Regions from separate parts of the Pseudoalteromonas sp. MQS005 genome, predicted to be linked through region 2. Evidence: riboswitches for the same ligand, from Rfam matches in the RefSeq annotation. Region 2 holds a riboswitch; the other holds the start of a gene.
What was found. Region 2 has a riboswitch for cobalamin ahead of A9479_RS06335 (TonB-dependent receptor). Riboswitches for the same ligand answer to the same signal wherever they lie in the genome.
Positions count from the first base shown of each region.

Region 1 (10,992 bases), on a different contig from region 2:
AACTATAGGGCGTATCTATGGCATAAAACGGGTAGGTTAGTTCAACTAAATGACTTTTGCCGTCGCTGTTGTCGGCATACTCTAAACGCCCTCGGTAGCGAGTTGATAAGATATTAGGATCATCGTAAACAAATAAATAACCATTTCGGTCACTGTCTGTTTTACGTGCAAACGATAACCGTTTGCCCCAACCAAATAAGTTAGATTCGCGAAAACCAATACTTGATTTATTTTCACCACCACTACGGCTAAAACTAAGTTCGGGCAGTAAAGTCCATAAGTCTCGAGTAATTACTGTTACATTAATATTTCCATCACAATTTTCGTTAGCAATAATTTGTGCATCATATAAATAACTTTGTTTTCTCAGTAACCGCTCAGATTCGGCCAGCGCTTTTGGATTAAAGGTATCGCCTGACTTAAACAGTAAAATACTCTTAATTACCTCAGGCTCGGTTTGTATGTGCGCCCGATTGGCAAAACGAAATAATGCATTGTTTTCAGCCTCTAGTTCAGTATTAAATACATTAAGCTGTTGCAAAGTAATGGAGGCAATTTTAGTGTTACTTTGTGCTGTGAGTGTTGGAGTTTGAGATGTAATTTGACGACGCAAATTATTTTCATGAGTTTGTGATGAGTCGTCATTAGGGCAGCTTTGGGCTAGTGGCGCTTCTTGCGCGCAAACGCTGAGCATAAACATACTCGAAATAGAAAGGCTAAAACAACTACGTGCAATCCATTTTCTATTTAACATTGACCCTCTTTAGCGCTATTTTGCAAAATAAAACACTTACTCTTAGCTTACATCATTGTTATTGATATGTAAGTAAAAGACAGATTTAGTTTTATTTTTAGAGCGATTATAAGGTATTAGCTATGCATTTAAGTTAAATAAAATGTTAACGCTGCCAATAGGTTGTCGGCATCTTGTCCTTCACCATTAATCCACACACTTTGGCTGTAATGCTCAAAATTTAAATTAAATGTGTGGTTAGCATAGTTAAAACGCAGTTGATGACGATCTGCCCCAGCGGCATACTCATTAATGCTAATTTCATCGCTGTGCAAAAATAACGTTCCCCACAATTCAAAGTCTTCATCGTGCGGCAGCTCTGTTGGTTTAACAATAATACATTGATGTGTGTGATCGTATTCAAGTTCGGTCATAAGGGGCTTATTGCGTTGCTAGGTAGTGTCGAATTGCGGTTAAAAACTCACCGCCATACTTGTTTAATTTAGTAAAACCAACCCCCGACACTTTTAAAAACTCACTGTCGTTAGTAGGCATAAGCTGCGCCATTTCGGCTAGCGTTTTATCGTTAAATACTACATAAGGCGGCACATCATCGGCATCGGCTAACTCTTTACGCAATGCACGCAGGCGAGCGAATAGTTTTTTATCGTAATTAAACTGCGCTAACTTATCCTGATAAACGTGTTTAGCTTGTAAGCGAGGCTCGGCCAATTGCAGCGCATATTCACCTTTTAAAATAGCGCGTGCAGCTTCAGTTAAACGCAATGAAGCGCCTTGGGTTATATCTTGGCTTAATAGCCCTTGATGAATAAGTTGGCGTAAAATACTAAGCCAAAATTCACTGCTTTTATCTTTACCTATGCCATAGGTACTAAGTTCATGGTGATTGTTATCACGAATGCGGCTAGTATTCGCGCCGCGTAATAACTCTACAATGTAACCTAACCCAAATCGTTGTTGCGCGCGATACACACACGAAAGCGCTTGCTGTGCGACTAATGTGCCATCAAAACTTTTAGGTGGATTTAAGCAAATGTCACAGTTCCCACAGGGCTCGCGTTGGTACTCACTAAAGTAGTTCAATAATATTTGACGACGACACGTTTGTGCTTCGGCAAAGCTGGCCATGGCATTAAAGCGCTGCTCTTCTACGCGGCGGCGTTGTTCATCGTCAATATCTTCAAAAAAGCGTCTAACTCGGCCTATATCGGCAGGGTCAAAATACATGATGGCCTCTGCAGCCAGTCCATCTCGTCCAGCACGGCCTGTTTCTTGGTAATAAGCTTCAATACTTTTTGGAATGTCGTAATGCAGAACAAAGCGTACATTAGGCTTGTTAATTCCCATACCAAAGGCAACGGTGGCAACCACAATTTGAATATCGTCACGGGCAAATCCGGTTTGCACAAACTGACGTTGCTCGTTACTCATTCCCGCATGGTAAGCGGCAGCATTAAGGCCTGCATCAGCAAGCTTTTCAGCTATATCATCAACACGTTTACGACTGGTGCAATAAATAATACCACTTTGATTTTTTTGCTCTTTTAAATAACGCAGTAATTGCACCATAGGTTTAAATTTTTCTTCTATGGTGTAACGAATATTAGGGCGATCAAAACTGCCGGTATGAATGTAGGGCTGTTGTAGCTTGAGTTGCTCAACAATATCAAAGCGAGTCGCTTTATCGGCAGTGGCAGTGAGTGCCATCATAGGCACATGTGCAAAGCGTTGTTTAAGCTCATTTAAACGAAAATAATGCGGTCTAAAATCGTGACCCCAATGAGAAACACAGTGTGCTTCATCAATAGCAAACAAGCTAACATTCAAATGAGAGAGCCGCTCTAAAAAGTCGCGTTGTAGCACTTTTTCAGGAGCTACATAAAGTAGCTTTATCAGCCCTTGATGCAATTGCTGATACACTAATTGTTGTTCTTCGCGAGCTAGGCTGTTATTGACATAAGCGGCCTTAACTCCCAGTGCTTGTAACTGGGTGACTTGATCTTGCATTAAAGAGATCAGCGGAGAAATAACAATGGTGACTCCTTCTAATACCAACGCGGGTATTTGGTAACACACCGATTTACCACCACCGGTGGGCAGTAATACTAATGAATCTTGGCCATTAATGGCGGCATCAATTACTGCACTTTGACCGTCGCGAAATTCACTGTAACCAAACACTTGTTTGAGTACAGTTTCGGGTTTACGCACAAGCGTATTAGGAGAAGGAGTTAGTGTATTCATCGGCGCTATTTTAGTGGTTTTTTATCAGGATGTCTTTAGCTTTCATTACTTGGTACACACATCTGTAGTGATAAACTAAAATCTGCAGGGGGTTACAATAGCCTCAAGCTGTGCTTTACTCATCGTACCACTGAAAACATAGAGAATAATAATGAATAAAGAAATGTTGATCGATCAAGTAGGGGCGCTGTTTGTTAATAACATGCCCTTTAACCAGTTTTTAAAAATAGCAGTAGAGTCACTTAGTACTGAACAAGCTAAAATATCATTTCCTTGGCAAGACGTATTAATTGGTAATCCGGCGCAAAAGATTCTTCACGGTGGAGTGATTTCTGCGGTGCTCGACAATGTAGGCGGAATGCTTGCTGCAGCAAGTGTAATAGGAAAACTAGACGATGCCGACTTACCCAGTGTGCATAAAAAGTTAGCAACGCTGGGCACCATAGATTTACGTACTGATTATTTACGCCCAGGTAAAGGGGAGGTATTTATTGCCAGCGCCACACTTATTCGTTCAGGAAATAAAGTGTGCGTGTGCCGGATGGAGTTACATAACGAGCAGTCGGTACAAATAGCGTTTGGAACGGGCACGTATTTAGTTGGCTAAAAAGTGAGAGGGGGTTAAACTTACGGCCTTTTAAATCATCAAGTGGTTATTATGTCGATTGATACCGAGCAGCGAAAGGGCGCCATTTTTGCCTGCCTCGCCTTTTTTATGTGGGGCCTAGCACCCATTTATTTTAAGATGATCCAACATGTATCAGCATTTGAAATTTTAATGCATCGTGTTATTTGGTCCGTGATGTTTCTTATTTTGGTGGTGAGTGTGCTCAACTACTGGGATAAAATTAAACGCATTTTAATCCAACCTAAATTAATTCTGATGCTAGTTGTTACCTCGACCTTACTGGGGTTTAACTGGGGGTTGTTTATATGGGCTATTAATAACAACCACATGCTAGATGCCAGCTTAGGCTACTATATCAATCCTTTGTTAAATGTATTACTTGGTATGGTGTTTTTAAACGAGCGGTTACGTAAGTTGCAAGGAGCTGCTGTTGCCTTGGCTTTTACAGGTGTTTTATTACAGTTAATTAGTTTTGGTTCATTTCCGATTGTGGCATTTTCGTTAGCGACTTCTTTTGCGTTATATGGCCTATTACGTAAAAAACTACAGGTTGATGCCCTGCCTGGGATTTTAATTGAGGCATTAATATTATTACCGGTGGCACTGACCTATTGGTGGTTAATGGTGCCGACTGAAACGTCTAATTTACCAGCGAATGATTGGCTAACTAATGCGCTATTAGTAAGTGCAGGTATAGTGACTACGCTACCATTGCTGTGTTTTACCGGCGCGGCTAAGCGATTGCAATACACAACGCTTGGGTTTTTTCAGTACATAGGGCCTAGCTTAATGTTTATTTTAGCAGTGGTGTTTTATGGTGAAGTGTTTGATGCTGAGCGTGTAATTACCTTTGCGTGTATTTGGAGTGCACTGGCTATTTTTAGTTGGGATTCATACCATCAGTCGCGTAAACGCAGAAAAGCAGCCATTGTCGCCTCAGGTGTGGTTTAGTTAAACTAAACCACTTTATTACGCCCCGACTCTTTGGCTTTGTAGAGCTTTAAGTCGGCTTGTTTTAATAGTTCGTCAATTTGATAGGTTTCACTGTGGCTGAAGCCTATCGACAGCGTAAGCTTGATTTGTGCTTGGCTAAACTCATGGCTATTAAGCTCAATAAATAATCGAAAGCTTTCTAGTCGTTTTAGTGCTTCTTGCTCGGTCAGTTCAGTAAAAAATACCGCAAATTCTTCTCCGCCTAAACGGGCAACCAATTGGTTTTCAAAATATTTATTAAAGCATACAGCCAGCCCTTTAAGCACTTCATCTCCGGCATCATGGCCATAGGTATCATTAATAGCTTTAAAATGGTCAATATCAAGCATAGCTAACATGGCTGGTGCTTTTGCTTTTTTAAACTGCTTTAATGACTTGTTAGCCTCTTCAAAAAAGTAACGACGATTAGGGAGTTTAGTTAAGTAATCTGTATTGGCTTGTCGTTTTATAGTTTCGATATGCTCTAGCATATCGACGTTTTGGCTTAACCGGCAGTAAAATTCTTCACTGTTAAATGGTTTGTATAAATAGTCATTTGCTCCATTTTTTAAAAATAAAGCGGATAAATTAGACGAAGTAGCGCCTGAAATGCCAATTATGGCTTTTTCGTCATTACTATAAATGCGTCTAATTTCATTACACAGCTCAATACCGCCCATATTAGGCATTTCTTTGTCGGTAATAATCACAGAAATATCGGGGGTGCTTTCAAGCTCTTTAAGCGCCTCTAGGCCATCGGCTGCTTGTAATATTTGATATTTGTGACGTGTTAATAAACTACATATGTATTGGCGTGTTGACGCAGAGTCATCAACAACCAATACTTTTACATGCTTATTACGGGGCAGGCGGTAAAGCTGCTTTTCTAAATACTCGTAGGCTTGTTTATTGCCTTTGATGATGTAATCAATAATGGGGTATTTTTCAACGGTGTCACGGGTATGCTTATCGATATTGCCTGTCATCACTATGGTAGGAATATCTGCTGCAATGGTGCATGGAACCGCTTCACCTTGTGGCGCGTCAGGTAATATAAAGTCGACCACTGCGCAAAAATAATGGTGCTTACTTATAAGCTCTTTAGTCTCAGCCAAGGATTGAGCAATATCAACCTCGTAGCCGACTTTTTGCGCGATATGCTTTTGCACTCGCGCAATAGTAGGAGTGTCTTCAACAATAAGTATTCTGTGCGTCACGTAACAGCCTTGTTTAAATTCTGCAAAAGTGTTTGCTTATACAAGTTGTAACTGCTAAAACGCCAAAAAGCAACTATTGTAGTGACTTATAGATTGTCTGCCTCAGAATAATAATCTTGGCTTATTGGTGTTGGCCCTGAAATTTTTGAGCGTCCAAATAATGTATGGAATTTTGTTTTGCAGGTTGTTAACTTTAAATATTTAACCCATGCTCGCTCAATTGGGTTACTTGGCTCTATTATGCCACTGACAGCATTTACAAATTGTTGCTGATGTTCGTTTTGTGGCTCAACTGTTTTGTTATACAGGCTTTTTAAAACAACACCGTGCTGTTCTAAAATACTTGCCTCTAACAGGGTAAAGTGTCCGCTGCGGCTAAATCCGCGTGGAAAGTTTTGGTCATCATAAAATTGACGTTGACTTACGAATGCTTGACGAAGTAGTGAAATATCATTGCTCATAGCTGTACCCTCATACCAATTATTAGCTGGAGTATGGGACATAATCGCTATTTTTTTAAACAAAAAATTTTTATCGTGAGGATAAAAAATTGGACATAGATTTATTAAAAACATTTGTTGAAGTGGTGCGTACTCGCCATTTTGGTAAAGCGGCAGAAAACCTATATATAACGCAGTCTGCGGTGAGTTTTAGAATTCGCCAATTAGAGCAGGGCTTAGGCGTAAATTTATTTATTCGTCAGCGTAATAATATTCAACTCACTGCACCTGGTGAGCGTTTGTTACCGCATGCGCAAATGATTATTACCGGCATGCAAAGAGCCAAAGTGGATGTTGCACTTGCAGATAATATGCATAAGCAAATTAGTCTAGCAGGTACGCCTAATATTTGGGATGCATTTTTACAGTTTGGTATTACAAATATTGTATCGGCGATGCCTGGTGTATCGCTGGTGGCAGAAGTGAAAGCGCAACAAGAAAGCACTCGCTTATTGTTGGAGCGCACCCTTGATTTAGCTATTTTGTTTGATCCTCCTAAAGTTGATGAACTTGTGGTTGAACGTATTTGTGAACTGCCCATTATTCCGGTGAGTGGTTACGATACGGCAACCAGTGATAACTTTTTTGATAATCAATATGTGTATGTTGATTGGGGAACCACGTTTTCTCTTTGGCATGCGCGTCAGTTTACCGGTAAAACACCGCCTTATTTTAGAACCAGTACAGGGCGTATAGCGCTTGATTTAATACTGCAATGTGGCGGTAGTGCGTTTATTCCACAGGTATTAGTTAAAGATCATTTAGAAAAAGGCGAACTTTTTCATGTAAAAGGGGTAGAAAATACCTCAAGAGATGTATTTGTTGCCTATCATAGAGATAACGAACAGAAAGAGTTGATAGAAACCTTGGTTAATTTGTTGTCGCAAATGACACCGAGTTTATTGAAACAAAGTAAGTAGTCGGTAGGCAGTTTATTTTACATGTTATTTTGATTTCAGATTTAATGCAGTTTTATTAACTTAAAAAGACAAAAATGTGTCCTTTGTAATATTTTTGTCATTTAGTGGTGACACACTGCTGCTGTTTTAAAAATTAGTCTATTGTGATTATCGAGGAAATAACATGAAATTTGCAAAATCGAGCTTATGCTTAGCCCTACTTAGTGGTTTATCTTTTAATGCACTTGCAGAGGTAGACATTTACGGTAAAGCAAATGTAACCGTTCAATCATCTGATGATGGTGAAGGGTCGTTTACTGAAATTAAAAGTAATGCATCTCGTTTCGGACTTAAAGGGTCTGAAAAAATTTCAGACGGTTTAGAAGCGGTTTATAAGTTTGAATTTCAGGTTGATGTGTCTGATGCCGATTCTAAAGGTGATGACGACAATATTTCAGCGCGTAATCAATATGTGGGCTTTAAAGGCGGATTTGGTCAGGTTGTGATAGGCCGCAACGACACCGCGCTTAAGCAAGCGCAGGGGAAACTAGATCTTTTCAACGATCTTGAAGGTGATATAAAAAATACCTTTAAAGGTGAAAATCGTCTAGGTAACTCAGTATCTTATGCTTCAAACTCATATGAAGGTTTTAAAGTATTAGCGTCATTTATTGCAGAAGACGACGTAGATGCCAAAAATGGCTACTCAGTGGCGTTAACTTACGGTGATGCAGGCCTTAAAAAGAGCGTTGTATATGCTGCCATTGCTGCTGATAGCGAAGTAAATGGTTACGATGTAGTGCGTGCAACAGTTCAAGGTAAAATTGAAGATTTTAGACTTGGCGCGATGTACCAAACACAAGAAAAAGTAGATGGCAGCGCTGAGGCTGACGGTTACTTAGTGAATGCAGCTTACCTTATGGGTAGCAACACTTTCAAAGTGCAATACCAAACAATGGATTTTGATGACAGCGATGATAAAAGCGCGGTATCGGTAGGTGTTGACCATAAGCTAAACAAAAACCTTAAAGTATTTGGCTTTTACTCAAGCTTTGATATGGACAACAATGTTGACCAAGATTACCTAGGTTTAGGTATGGAATATAAGTTTTAACTAAACCTTAGTTAAAACACTCCCTTTTAACCGCACTCAGTTGAGTGCGGTTTTTTTTTGCTTTAAATTATTTACTTATCTGCGCATAATAGCCAAGCATTTGGAATGAGGTGTAACTCCTCAACTATTCCCGTAACTGTGATCAGTTTTACTGTAAGTCAGATACAAATGCCTTAAAACTTCATATAACGAGCGGGTTAACTCATTTTCTTTTTGGTACGTATTAGTACTGAGTGTGGGTGTTTCCCTGCCTAGGATAATTTTTTGCACACTCACACCTCTTTAAACTTACCGCTTTTAACCGTTAACAACGTTTCTTGGCGAGTGGACAATACATTAATTCTTAAGCACATTAATGTGAGCATTGAGCGTGGTAAATTTATTGGTTTAATTGGCCCTAATGGGGCAGGAAAGTCGAGTTTACTGCGGTGCTTATATCGATTTAATAAGCCATCAGCAGGCGACATTAAATTTAACGATACCGATATTTGGCAGCTAAAAAGCGAAGACTATGCCAAGCAAGTTGCGGTAGTGCTACAAGAAACACCGTCGCAATTTAATCTCTCGTTATTCGATGTTGTAGCTCTAGGGCTTACCCCGCATAAAACGCTATTTAGCTCGACCACTCAAGCAGATAAACAAAAAATAGCGCAGGCTATTAGTCGTGTTGGGCTTGAATCTCATAGCAATCAGTCATTTGACTCACTATCTGGCGGTGAAAAGCAACGAGCGCTTATTGCCAGAGCGATTGTGCAGCAACCACAGCTACTCATTATGGATGAACCCACAAGCCACCTTGATGTTAAATATCAAATTCAATTAATGGAGCTGGCTAAATCTTTGGGCATTACTGTGTTTGCTTCATTTCATGATTTAAATTTAGCGGCAGCCATGTGCGATGAGTTAGTGGTTATTAAAAACGGAGAAATCGCTAGCGCGGGAAAGCCTAATAAGGTGATCACCGAGCAAATGCTTGATGAGGTTTTTGGTGTTTGCGCGCAAGTTAATACTCACCCTCAAACGGCGTCCAATGGCGAGTCTATTCCCCATATTACCTATTATTATGGATACCAATAACATGGCGATTATGTCTAACCATGGTGTGGCGTTAATTATTGCACTGTTATGCGCTGTATTTAGTTTATTTGTGGCATTGAGCTTTGGTGCTGCCCCTACCTCGCTCGCAGATGTATACCATAGCTTAACTTTTTCAAGCGAGGCCTCATTTACCAGCCGCATTATTATTGAATTAAGAATGCCACGTACGTTACTGGCTTTTTTGGCCGGCAGCGGTTTAGCGATTGCTGGATTGATATTACAAACAGTTACTCGTAATCCATTGGCTGACCCTTATTTGTTTGGTATTTCGTCGGGAGCATCATTAGGAGTCGTAGTATTAATGGCTTTTGTTGGAATAGGCGCAGGCATTGCGCTATCAGCAGCAGCCTTAATTGGCAGTTTAGTAGCAATGGGGTTATTAATTTTAATTGCTGGCAGTCAACGCAACGCCCAAGTTGAGTCGATGTTATTGGCTGGGGTGGCCTTATCATTTTTATTTAGCGCCTTTACCAGTTTGTTACTTTATTGGAGCGATCCACAGGCCGTCGCGGCTATTTTATTTTGGACTTTGGGAAGTTTTGCTAGGGCGCAATGGCCGTCACTGTTATTACCTGCCTTGGTCATCATTACATGTACAGTCATTATGTTAGGTTTTAGACGCCAACTTAATGCCATGTTGTTAGGTGATGAAAGCGCAACAACGCTTGGTGTACGGGTGCATCGCTTTCGAATTTTAATGCTTATTTTAAGCTCATTGATCACAGCCGTATTGGTTGCTATGTGTGGCGGAATTGGCTTTGTTGGCTTAATGGTGCCGCACATAGTGCGCTTTTTTATCTCTCAAGGCAGTAGTGTTGGATTGTTAATGACCGGATTAGTCGGGGGCATATTTATGGTGTGGGTCGATGTACTGGCACGTTCATTACTCGCTAACCAAGAGCTGCCAATAGGGGTGATCACGGCGGCCATTGGTAGTCTATTCTTTTTAAGTATCTTGTATTTTCGTAAGCGCCAGCTGGTGGGTAAATAATGAAAACATTAATGGTACAAGGTACCACCTCCGATGCGGGTAAAAGCACCTTAGTGGCAGCACTTTGCAGAGTGTTTGCTAACCAAGGGGTTAATGTTGCACCGTTTAAACCACAAAATATGGCACTTAATAGCGCCGTAACGCACGATGGTGGCGAAATTGGCAGAGCCCAAGCATTACAAGCCATAGCCGCAAAAGTTGAACCTGAAATCGACTTTAACCCTATATTACTCAAACCCAATAGTGATACCGGCGCACAAGTTATTATTCATGGTAGAGCTATCAGCAATATGGAAGCCGATGCTTACCATGACTACAAAAAAGTGGCTATGGATGCAGTATTAACCTCGCATAAGCGTTTAGCTAAACGCTTTGATTTATTACTGGTAGAAGGGGCTGGCAGCCCAGCCGAAATTAATTTACGCGCAAACGATATTGCAAATATGGGTTACGCCGAGCAAGTGGATTGCCCTGTTATTATTATTGCCGATATTGATAAAGGAGGAGTATTTGCGCACTTAGTCGGGACTTTGGCGTTATTAAGCGAGTCTGAGCAAGCACGAGTAAAAGGCTTT
Region 1 covers NZ_LYRQ01000030.1:18,706-29,697, reverse strand. The annotation lists gene A9479_RS11650 (outer membrane protein assembly factor) at 1-754, opposite strand, end outside; gene A9479_RS11645 (DUF3630 family protein) at 883-1,167, opposite strand; gene recQ (DNA helicase RecQ) at 1,175-2,998, opposite strand; gene A9479_RS11635 (thioesterase family protein) at 3,150-3,605, shown strand; gene rarD (EamA family transporter RarD) at 3,657-4,577, shown strand; gene A9479_RS11625 (diguanylate cyclase) at 4,583-5,815, opposite strand; gene A9479_RS11620 (DUF413 domain-containing protein) at 5,902-6,276, opposite strand; gene A9479_RS11615 (LysR family transcriptional regulator) at 6,366-7,235, shown strand; gene A9479_RS11610 (porin) at 7,399-8,328, shown strand; cobalamin riboswitch at 8,390-8,514, shown strand; gene A9479_RS11605 (ABC transporter ATP-binding protein) at 8,593-9,405, shown strand; gene A9479_RS11600 (iron ABC transporter permease) at 9,407-10,417, shown strand; gene A9479_RS11595 (cobyric acid synthase) at 10,417-10,992, shown strand, end outside.
Region 1: another riboswitch for cobalamin. It lies ahead of A9479_RS11605 (ABC transporter ATP-binding protein); the one in region 2 lies ahead of A9479_RS06335 (TonB-dependent receptor).

Region 2 (10,992 bases):
CCAAGCGATGGCCGCCCGTGGTATTACCTCCAGTGATATTGAGCAAACACTGCGTAGTGAAAATGTAGAACTTCCGGCCGGTGAAATTGAATCAGTTGATCGTGATTTTACCGTTCGCACTGCCCGCAGCTATAAAAACCAACGTGATTTTCAAAACCTAGTTATTAAACGAGGTGAAGATGGTTATTTAGTGCGTCTAGGCGAAGTGGCTGACGTAAAACTAGAAGCCGCCGATGATGAAAGTTTATTCCGAGGTAATGGCCGTAATATGATTGGTATGGGTATTGTTAAACAAGCCAAAGCCAATACCCTAACTGTGGTTGATAACGCCCGCAGTGAACTGGAAAAAATAAAACGTAATTTACCTGAAGGCACCACCATAGAAGACAGTTATGATTCTTCGGTATTTATTAAAGAGTCAATTAATGAGGTTTATAAAACTTTAGCAATTTCTATGGGGTTAGTCGTGCTTATTATCTTTATATTTTTAGGTAACATTCGCGCCACTCTTATTCCCGCGGTCACCGTACCGGTCGCCCTAGTCAGTAGTTTCATGTTTTTATTAGTAATGGGTTATTCAATTAACTTATTAACTCTACTAGCACTGGTGTTAGCAATAGGCTTAGTGGTCGATGATGCCATTGTAATGCTAGAGAATATTCACCGCCGTATTGAACTTGGTGAACCGCCTTTATTGGCAGCTTATCGCGGCGCACGTGAGGTGGGCTTTGCAATTATAGCCACCACCTTAGTGCTTATATCCGTGTTTGTACCATTAGTGTTTATGGAAGGACGAATTGGCGCACTATTTACAGAGTTTGCTATGGCAGTAAGTGCTGCCGTGTTTTTCTCTAGTATCACTGCGTTGACACTCTCTCCGGCGCTGTGTTCAAAAGTGTTAAAGGCCTCTGAAAAAGAAAGTAAGTTTAGCCAAGTTATGGACCGTTTTTTTACTAAATTAGAAAATGGATACCGTAACGCTTTAGCGTCAAACATGACCCGTAAATGGGGCTTAATGCTGAGCTTAGTTTTGGCTGGGTTTGTTAGTTATTCATTATTTTTACAAATACCCTCAGAGCTCACGCCAAAAGAAGATCGTGGCACCTTCTTTGTGCTTATGAATGGCCCTGAAGGGGCAAGTTATGAAAATAACGCAGCTAATATGGCAAAAATTGAAGAGCGCTTGATGCCTTATTCTGAATCTGGCGAACTAAGTCGAGTGCTTGTTCGAGTCCCAGGTTGGGGTGGCAGTGGCGGCGTGGCTATTGTTGGTATGGCTGATTGGGATAAGCGCAAACGCTCAACATGGGAAGTCATGGATGAAATAAGCGGCAAAATGCAAGAGGTCACCGACGTTCGTGCATTTGCTATTATGCGCCGTGGTATTGGCGGAGGTGGTTCATCTCGCCCTATTGAATTTGTTTTGCAAGGTAATGATTATGCTCAACTTGCCGATTGGCGAGATAGAATTATTAAACGCGCTGAGAAAAACCCTGGATTAGTGCGTATTGATCATGATTATAAAGAAACCTTCCCTCAGTTTTTAGTCAGTATTGATAAAAATAAAGCCGCTGATTTAGGCGTATCAGTCTCTGATGTGGGTCGTACACTTGAAACCATGCTTGGCCAACGCCGTGTAACCACCTTTATTGACCGCGGTGAAGAATACGATGTAATTTTAAAGGGCACAAAACAAGACTTTGCCAACCCGACTGATATTTCAAATATTTACCTAAAATCACGTAGCGGAGAACTTGTTCCTCTTGATAGCCTTATTAGCTTAAAAGAAGAAGCCACCGCCTCGCGTTTAAACCGTTATAACCGAATGCGTGCAATTACTTTAAGTGCCAACCTCGCTGAGGGTTACACGCTAGAACAAGCACTAAACTTTTTAAACAAGGTTGCCACAGAGGAAAACGACATTGATGGTGCCATTGACTATAAAGGTGAGTCGCAATTGTTTTATGAAGGTGCCTCAGCCATGACCTATGTGTTTGTGCTGGCATTAACCGTGACCTTTTTAGTACTGGCAGCTCAGTTTGAAAGTTTTATGCATCCATTTGTTATTATGTTAACTGTGCCACTTGGTTTAATGGGTGCCATGTTTGGGCTGTGGAGTATGGGGTTAACGCTTAATATATACAGCCAAATAGGCATTGTAATGCTCATTGGGTTAAGTGCTAAAAACGGTATACTGATTGTTGAATTTACCAACCAGTTACGTGATAAAGGCGTAGAATTTAGTGAGGCTATTTTACAAGCGGCTACACAGCGTTTGCGCCCTATTATTATGACTTCCCTAACAACGGTTATGAGTGCCGTACCTTTGGTGTTGGCTTCCGGTCCAGGCTCGGAAAGTAGAATGGTAATTGGTGTGGTGGTATTTACTGGCGTAACGGTGGCAACCATACTAACTCTGTTTGTGGTGCCAGCCGCTTATTACGCACTAGCGCGAAATACACAATCACCTGAGTTTTTACAACAAAAACTTGATAAGCAAGCCGCTGAAAAACCGCTTAAAGAGATCTAAGTCACTCAGAGCGTCGTAACTAGCTGTTACGGCGCTTTATTCAGTGCACATATCCCTAACAATTGAGGAAGTACTTATGAGTTCGACCACACAAGTAGCAACACTCGGCGGCGGCTGTTTTTGGTGTATTGATGCAGCATTTAGGCGTGTAAAAGGTGTACTCAGTGTTTGCTCTGGTTATACTGGTGGACATACTGATAACCCAACCTACAAAACTATTTGCACTGGCAACAGTGGCCATGCAGAGGTAATTAAGGTTGAATTTGATGCCAGTGTTATCAGCTTTGAAACCTTACTCGCGATGTTTTTTACCCTACACGATGCCACACAACTAAATCGCCAAGGTAACGATATAGGCACTCAATACCGCAGCGTTGTGTATTATCATAATGAGCAACAACAAGTACAAACACAGGCAGTTATTGCAGAGCTGCAAAGTCATGTTAGCGAACCTATAGTGACTGAGGTGAGCCCAGCAACCACTTTTTACCCCGCAGAGCACTACCATCAGGACTATTACAATGAAAATCCTGAGCAGGGCTATTGCAGTATTTTAATTGCACCCAAATTACATAAGTTTGAAACCGAATTTAGCGAGTTTTTAAACGGGTAATATATTAAAAAGCCCGATTTAAATCGGGCTTTTGTATATTAATAAACACTATATTAGCGATTAAAACTGATAATTTGCCCCTACAAAGAAAGTTCTTCCTGCGCTGTTATAACCTAATAGCTTACCACTGGCAGCAAAGCCCGTCGCAGCAGTAAAATATTCTTTATCAGTAATATTCTCTATTCGAGCAGCTAACGACAAATTATCTAGCAACTGGTAATTGGCTGCTATATTAAATACCGTATAAGCAGCGAGCTCCGAGTCATAATACGCAATCGAAGGACGCGATGAGCGATATTGCATATCCAAGCTGGCATCAAAATCACCCCATGTTTTAGCGAGTTGATAATTAAACGATTCAGAAGGTCTACGTGGTAAATCGGTATTCGTTTTTTCATCTGTAGCGTCTAAAAAGCTAAAATTAACCGAGTGTTCAAAGCCTAGCGCTGAAAACTCTGCCGACAGCTCAAATCCCTGCATAGATACTTTATCTATGTTAGTGGCAATATATTTACCTGAGTCTGCATCATAATTATTACTAATCAAATTATTGATACGGTTATCGAAAATAGCAATATCATAACGGCCCCATTGGGTTTCTAAAGTTATACCAAGCTCATTATTTAAGGCTTCTTCAGGTTTAATATTATTGTTTGGTAAATAGTACGGGCTGTTAGTCACAAACGCATTAATTAACGAAGGAGCTCTAAATGCAGTACCGTGATTTAAACGTAGTGTTACATAGTTATTTGCTTTGTAACCAAGTCCTGTACTGTAAGTGTTTGCACGGCCATGGAAGTCATAATCATCGGTTCTAACAACCGCATTTGCTAACCATTTGTTATGGCTATAAAACGCGCCTATAAACAACGCCTTATTATCGCGTTTTTCTTCTGATGACGTTGCTGACGAGTTTGATAAATCCTCAGATAAATAATTAAAGCCACCCGATATATCAAGTTCTTGAGTAAGGGTATAAAGCCCTCGATATTCAAACTCAACACGCTCTGTGCTATACACTTGCTGCACATCGGTACCTGTTTGGGTATTTTCTTCTTGCGAAACGCTCACCGAAGTACTTTGGCTATATACATCAGAGGCTTTGTTCCAGCCTAGCTTAGCGGTGTAATTTTCAAAGTCGTAGGCATCGTTACCCCGTGCATTATCATATTGTGCTTCGCCTTCACTATACTGAGATTGCAGGCTCAATTGGCCTAGTTCAGCAAGCTCATAAGCTAAATTAAAGCCAATGTTTTTATTTTTGTAGCCATCATCATCATGATCTTTTGTGTACTCAGCCGCTGGATCTTTGCCAGTAACATCAAAACCATCCGTCTCTTCGTAGCCTAAATTATAATTAAAGCTAAGCGCCTCTTTTACAAGCCCACCAGCAAGCTGATAATTACTGTAGCTATGGCTGCCTAAAGTAGCCGAAAGCGAGTTATTTGAGGCTTTACGGGTGATAATATTAATTACTCCGGCTACCGCGTCTGAGCCATAAATAGCCGCTCTGGCACCTTTTATAATTTCAACACGCTCGATACTGTTAACTGGAATATTCGTCAGCGATACACTACCTGAACTTGCATCGCTCACTCTTACGCCATCAACCAATACTAAGGTATATTTAGCACTGGCCCCGCGAACAAATATATCTGCTTTTTGACCTAACCCACCATTACGAACAATATCTATCCCAGCAATAGTATTTAATATTGCAGGTAAGTCTCGATAATTCGCTTTTTCAATATCAGCGCGCTCGATAACTGCCACACTTGCTAATACATCATTTATAGGTTGTTCAAACTTATTAGCGGTTACTGTTATTGTTTCGATTGATTGTTCTGCAGCAGATACAGAAAAAGAGAGTGCAGCCGAAATGGCCATACCCAGTGCGGTTTTATTTAGCATCATGTCCCCTATCTTTGCCCACCGCAAAGATGTTAGTAAGTAAGATTAAATCAAGGCCGGTCTCCGGACTCAGTTACCATAATTTAATACAGCATAACTTTACCGTTGCGGGGGCAGTGTTGGGATTGACTTCATCAATGAAAACGCACCAACTTCCCGATTATCCTACTAAAAAAATCAAACCATTGAAGTGTTTAGTAAGCACCTTGAAAATAGACTGCTATTGTTATCTGTTTACTAAAAAAAGTCAACGGACGTCTAAACATCTACAAATCCAAAGGTTCAAGATTCAGGATACGGGGTTCGGAGTTCGGAGTTCGGAGTTCGGAGTTCGGAGTTCGGAGTTCGGAGTTCGGAGTTCGGAGTTCGATAATTATCATAGATCCAAAAATAAAAAGCCAAACAATATAACGTGTTTGGCTAAATACATGTTGCTTTGAGCTAAGCGCCTATAGTGCCGAGCTCGAAGCAATAAATTAATCGCGGAAGTTTTTAAACTGAAATGGTTGACCTAAATCAGCAGTGCGTACAACTTGCATAGCCGCTTGTAAGTCATCACGCTTTTTACCTGTTACGCGAACTTCTTCACCTTGAATGGCCGCTTGTACTTTTACTTTAGAGTCTTTGATGGCTTTTACTACTTTTTTAGCCATGTCTTTTTCGATACCCTGTTTAAGTGCAACGTTACGAAAAACATTTTTGCCCGCACGAGAAATATCTTGTAGCTCTAAGCTTGCAACATCCATCCCACGTTTAGAGATTTTACTCGCTAAAATATCAAATAACTGCATTACCTGAGCATCTGCTTCAGCTTTTAATTTAATTGTTTTATCGTTTAGCTCTATTGATGCATCAACGCCTCTAAAATCAAATCGCGTTTCTAGTTCACGGTTGGCGTTATCAACCGCATTTTTTGCTTCGTTCATTTCTACTTCAGATACAATATCAAATGAAGGCATAGCGTTCTCCTAACTATCTAATCTTAATTTTATGCCGCAATTATAACGTTAAAATGATAAATCTTTACATTTTTCTGCATTTTGTTCAGGTGCGATACTAAATTAGTTTGATATACTGAGGCTTCTTTTTTATACGATTTTAGGAATTTTCGTGACAAGGCGTGTTTACCAAGCAATTTTTTTAATTAGTATTGTTGCGTTTACCTTCTTATTTGCTAAAGAGGTAAAGGGCGCGGCAAACTTATTTCCGCATGTTGATAAAGTAGCGCATTTTGGTATCTTCTTTTTACTTGCCATTATTATGGATAAAGCGTTTAAACTCCCATTATATGCACAAATACTATTACTCGCTGGTTACGGTGCAGCAATAGAAATTATGCAAGATAGCCTTCCTTACAGACAAGCATCACTGGCCGATTTTGTTGCCGATTTTATTGGTGCAGCGAGCTACTTTTTAGCTAAAGCCCTGTTAACACTGCGTAAAAAGAAGCATTATGGCTAACATACTTGTTGTAGGTGATGGCGCTATTGGCTTGTTATTTAGCCATTTTTTAGCCAAGCATCACGCTATATATATACTTACTCGAAAAGGCACAGTTAATACTCGCTTTTACAGCCACAGTAACGCTGCGTCTGAAAAAATTAACGCCACTTTTATCTCACAAGAGCAGTTATCTCAAACTCCTGAATTTGATATTGTTTTATTCACGGTAAAAGCGTTTGCAGTGCAACAAGCCTATGCTCAAGTAAAACCTTATCTAGGCAATAATACCCATATTATACTGAGTCATAATGGCATGGGTAATGTTGAACAATTAAATGAACAGCTAACAAAGCAGCAGTCGTTGTACTTTTTAACCACCAGCATGGCTGGATTTAAGTCAAACCCTAATATTGTGCAACATACCGGAAACGGGCAAAGTGTATTAGGGGGCTGTAATCAACTAGCTACTCAAAATATTCAACAGCTTAGTGCGCAATTACACACTATTCCGCAGTTAATTGTCAGTAACAATATTGAACAACTACGGTTTGAAAAGCTACTGGTTAATATTGCAATAAATCCATTAACCGCTCACCACAATATAAAAAATGGTCAGTTACGTGCACCGCAATACAGTAGTGCAATTATTAATTTATTAGCTGAGGCATGCCACATTGCAACCGCGCTAAAACTCAATATTAAGCTTATAGATGCCCTAGAGCGGGCTTACAAAGTAATGAGTTTAACTGCCGAAAATTACTCTTCGATGCATCAAGATGTAATGCATAATAGACAAACAGAGATCATGGCGATTTGTGGCTATATAAGTGAGCAAGGAAAACTGCACCATATTGCAACACCTTATAATGACGCCTTACTTGCTAAAATTTTGGCAAAAAAAAGCGCGGACTAAATCCGCGCATCTAGGGTCTGTTGACTTTTGCGGATTACAATTTGTTCAAACTAGGGGTGGTTTAATCGCGGCGCGAGGTTTGTAACCTAGTGGGCTAAGTAAAAACCGAGCAACAAAGAGTAAATCGCCCCTAGGCAGAACCCTTCGGGCAGCGCCTGTTTGGCATTGATGCTGCGTTATCGCCTATTTATGGGGAATAAATCGCCTATTTATGGGGAATAACCACACCACATAGGCTCTGCCTTGCCTAAATACCAAACAGACTGCTGCAAATTTAACCTTAAAGGGTCAACAGACCCTAATATATTAAGCCATCAAGGACGATATACTTTTACGGTGTTAAAGCCTTCTTCGTGAAGAATAAGCGCTTGTAATTGGCTCATTACTCCTTTTTGGCAATATAAGTAATAATCTTTGCCTTTAGGTAAATCGCCAAACTTTGTTGCTAAGCGGAAAAACGGTAAGTGGATAACTTCAATACCTTCAATTTCCAGCGGTGCCGCATCTTCTTCTTCAGGCGAGCGAATATCAACAACAACCGCTCCTTCAGGTAACTCTGTAACTGATTCTGCCTCTTTAAGCTCTTGCTTAGCCTCAACATCAATATCGCGCACATCCATAACACGGGCGTTATCAATAACGGTATCTAATACATCAAAGTCAAACTTTTCTTCTTCTGCTTTAATCACTTCAATTTTGGCTTTAACTGTCGGCTTTTTAGAGATCACACCGCAGTATTCAGGCATCGTCTCTGCCATTTCTGCAGTGCCTATTTGGCGCGCTATATTGATGATTTCTTGCTTATCATGTTGGATAAGTGGGCGTAAAATGAGCGTTTCGGTTACGCGGTCAATCACACTTAAGTTAGCTAAGGTTTGACTAGACACCTGACCTATACTTTCACCCGTAACCAATGCTTGAATATTTAGTTTTTCAGCGACGGCACTACCCGCTCGCATCATCATACGTTTAAGGACAACGCCCATTTGGCTGTTCTCAACGTTTTCTAAGATTTCAGCAACCACTGGCTCAAAATCAACAGTAATAAACTTAACTTTGTGAGTAGAGCTGTATTGTTTCCATAGATAGTAACTCGCTTGTTTAACCCCAATTTCATGAGCAGCGCCACCTAAATTAAAGAATAAAAAGTGCGTGCGAGCACCTTTACGGATCATTTGATAACTGGCAACGCCAGAATCAAACCCACCAGACATAAGCGATAATACATCGTCTTGTGTTGGCAGTGGAAAGCCCGCCATTCCTAAATGCGTTTGCGTTACTATGTAGGCTTTTTCGTCTTTAATTTCTAAACGAATCGTTACTTCTGGGCGACTTAGCTTTACTCGAGCCCCTTCAACATGTTGATTAAGCCCGCCACCAACGTAACGCTCTAGCTCAGTTGAAGTAAAATCATGTTGACCTATGCGCTTAGCACGGACACAAAAGGTTTTACCAATAATAGTGTGACCAACTAGCTCAATAGTTTTTTGATAAATGTCATCAATCGTTTTAAAGTCTGTTTCAGTCACTTCAATAAACTGCACGATGCCAGGTATACGTTGTAAGCTGTCGATAAAATCAAGGCGAGTTTGAGCATCGTCAAGTTTTGTTACAACTGAAATGTTATCCCAGTTATTACGTACCTGTACTTTTTCGTCAACACGACGCAATACAATTTTAATGTTATTTTCTAACACTTTAGTAAAGCGTTTACGGACTGAACGGCTTTTAATGGCTATTTCAGGGTGAAGTTTGACGATAAATTTAAGCATAGTTTAACTCTTAGACTGCGGGAATTCGCGCACCCAGGTATTGGGCGCGGCGGATTATAGCAAAAAATTTAGCGCCTAGGAACTAACCAACTTAACGGGCTTAAGGATTCTGGGGAGCAGCATTTGCTAAAAGTGCGTACTTGTCTCTTAACTGATTAATTTTATTTGCGCTTTTTTCGGTGCTGTAGGCTTTAAATAAAGTCAGTACTTTTACAATACCAGGATAAATATCTTGCTCAACCAGCACACCACTAAGCCTTCTTGCTTTCATATAGGGTGTCCAAAAGCTGACCGTTAATTTTAACGTATGAGCAAGTTCGATAGCATCTTGTTCATCAATGGCAATAATTTCGCTGTCGCGTAAGGCCAAAATGATGTTACGCACCTGCTCAAGTAACTCCTGTTGAAAATCAATGTAACCCTGTTTTAAATAACTATCGCGAGCGAGAATATCGCCAAGGTTGTCGTAAAAAAAATGATAGCGCCACATCAATTCAAATAGCGAATCTAGATAAGGACCTAGGTGTTCAAAAGCATCGTCGCCTTGATCGACCGGCTTAAAATGAGTACTTAAATGGTCACGATAAAGTGCAAATATATGGCGAATAATGTCTTCTTTATTTTTAAAGTGGTAGTACAGATTACCCGGACTCATACCTAAACTCGATGCGATATGATTAGTAGATATTGCTCTTTCACCATGTTCATTAAACAATGAAATACTGGTTTGAATTATTTTATCCTTGGTATTCATATACTCATTACTCAATTTTCGAAAATACGATGCTGCATTAAAATAATCCGCCTAGTATAAACAAATCATTGCATTTGTAACACTGCGCAGCTGCAGTTATATACAATTTACTCACAAGGCTGCTTTGCACACTAAACACTGCTACACTACGGCTAAAAATAATAACACAGTAAATATTATGAAAGTGACCGCAATCTACCCAGGCACATTTGACCCTCTTACCAACGGCCACACTGATTTAATTCAGCGTGCGGCTAAAATGTTCGATACCGTTATTGTGGCTATTGCTCATAACCCAAGTAAAAAACCGTGTTTTACTTTAGAAGAACGCGTTGATTTAGCAAATGAGATTTTAAGCCATTTAGATAATGTAAAAGTCATTGGCTTTTCAGGGCTACTCGCCGATTTAGCCCGTGACCATAATGCTAATGTACTGATCAGAGGCATAAGAGCGGTTTCTGATTTTGATTACGAGTTTCAGCTCGCGAATATGAATCGCCGTTTAAACCCTGATTTAGAAAGCGTATTTTTAACGCCTGCCGAGCGTAATACCTTTATATCATCAACGCTAGTAAAAGAAGTAGCACGCCATAACGGGGATGTGAGTGAGTTTGTTGACACCATAGTAATGAAAGCCCTGCAGTCAAGGCTGGGTAAAACCAAGCATTAAATAACTTGCCTAGCGTATCGTTACATTGCGCTAGGTAGCTTCGCTTTTGCTGGAAACAGAACGTTCTTAAACCTCACTAAGCCCAAAAAATCTTTATTGATAAATAGTGCCAATACCATTATAAAATCAAATAGAATAACGCCAAACCCGTATGCAGCCCAAAACCACCAATAGTCACTGTTTCCTTTAACTTGAACATCATAATGCATTCCCAAAAATAAACAGGTATTAACACCCAACCCCAGAATTAAGTAATAAAAAGCAATAGGCGTGTTTTGCAACGTTATTTTTCGCCACAAAAAAAGTATCAAAATAGTCGTGAGATCAAATATGAAATAATCTTTATAAGTAGAAGTTTCGAGGCTTAAAAATGCACTTAGAAAATA
Region 2 covers NZ_LYRQ01000012.1:53,104-64,095, reverse strand. The annotation lists gene A9479_RS06345 (efflux RND transporter permease subunit) at 1-2,530, shown strand, start outside; gene msrA (peptide-methionine (S)-S-oxide reductase MsrA) at 2,607-3,143, shown strand; gene A9479_RS06335 (TonB-dependent receptor) at 3,204-5,054, opposite strand; cobalamin riboswitch at 5,091-5,256, opposite strand; gene A9479_RS06330 (YajQ family cyclic di-GMP-binding protein) at 5,531-6,013, opposite strand; gene A9479_RS06325 (VanZ family protein) at 6,165-6,515, shown strand; gene A9479_RS06320 (ketopantoate reductase family protein) at 6,508-7,410, shown strand; gene thiI (tRNA uracil 4-sulfurtransferase ThiI) at 7,725-9,182, opposite strand; gene A9479_RS06310 (TetR/AcrR family transcriptional regulator) at 9,283-9,936, opposite strand; gene coaD (pantetheine-phosphate adenylyltransferase) at 10,115-10,606, shown strand; gene A9479_RS06300 (hypothetical protein) at 10,627-10,992, opposite strand, start outside.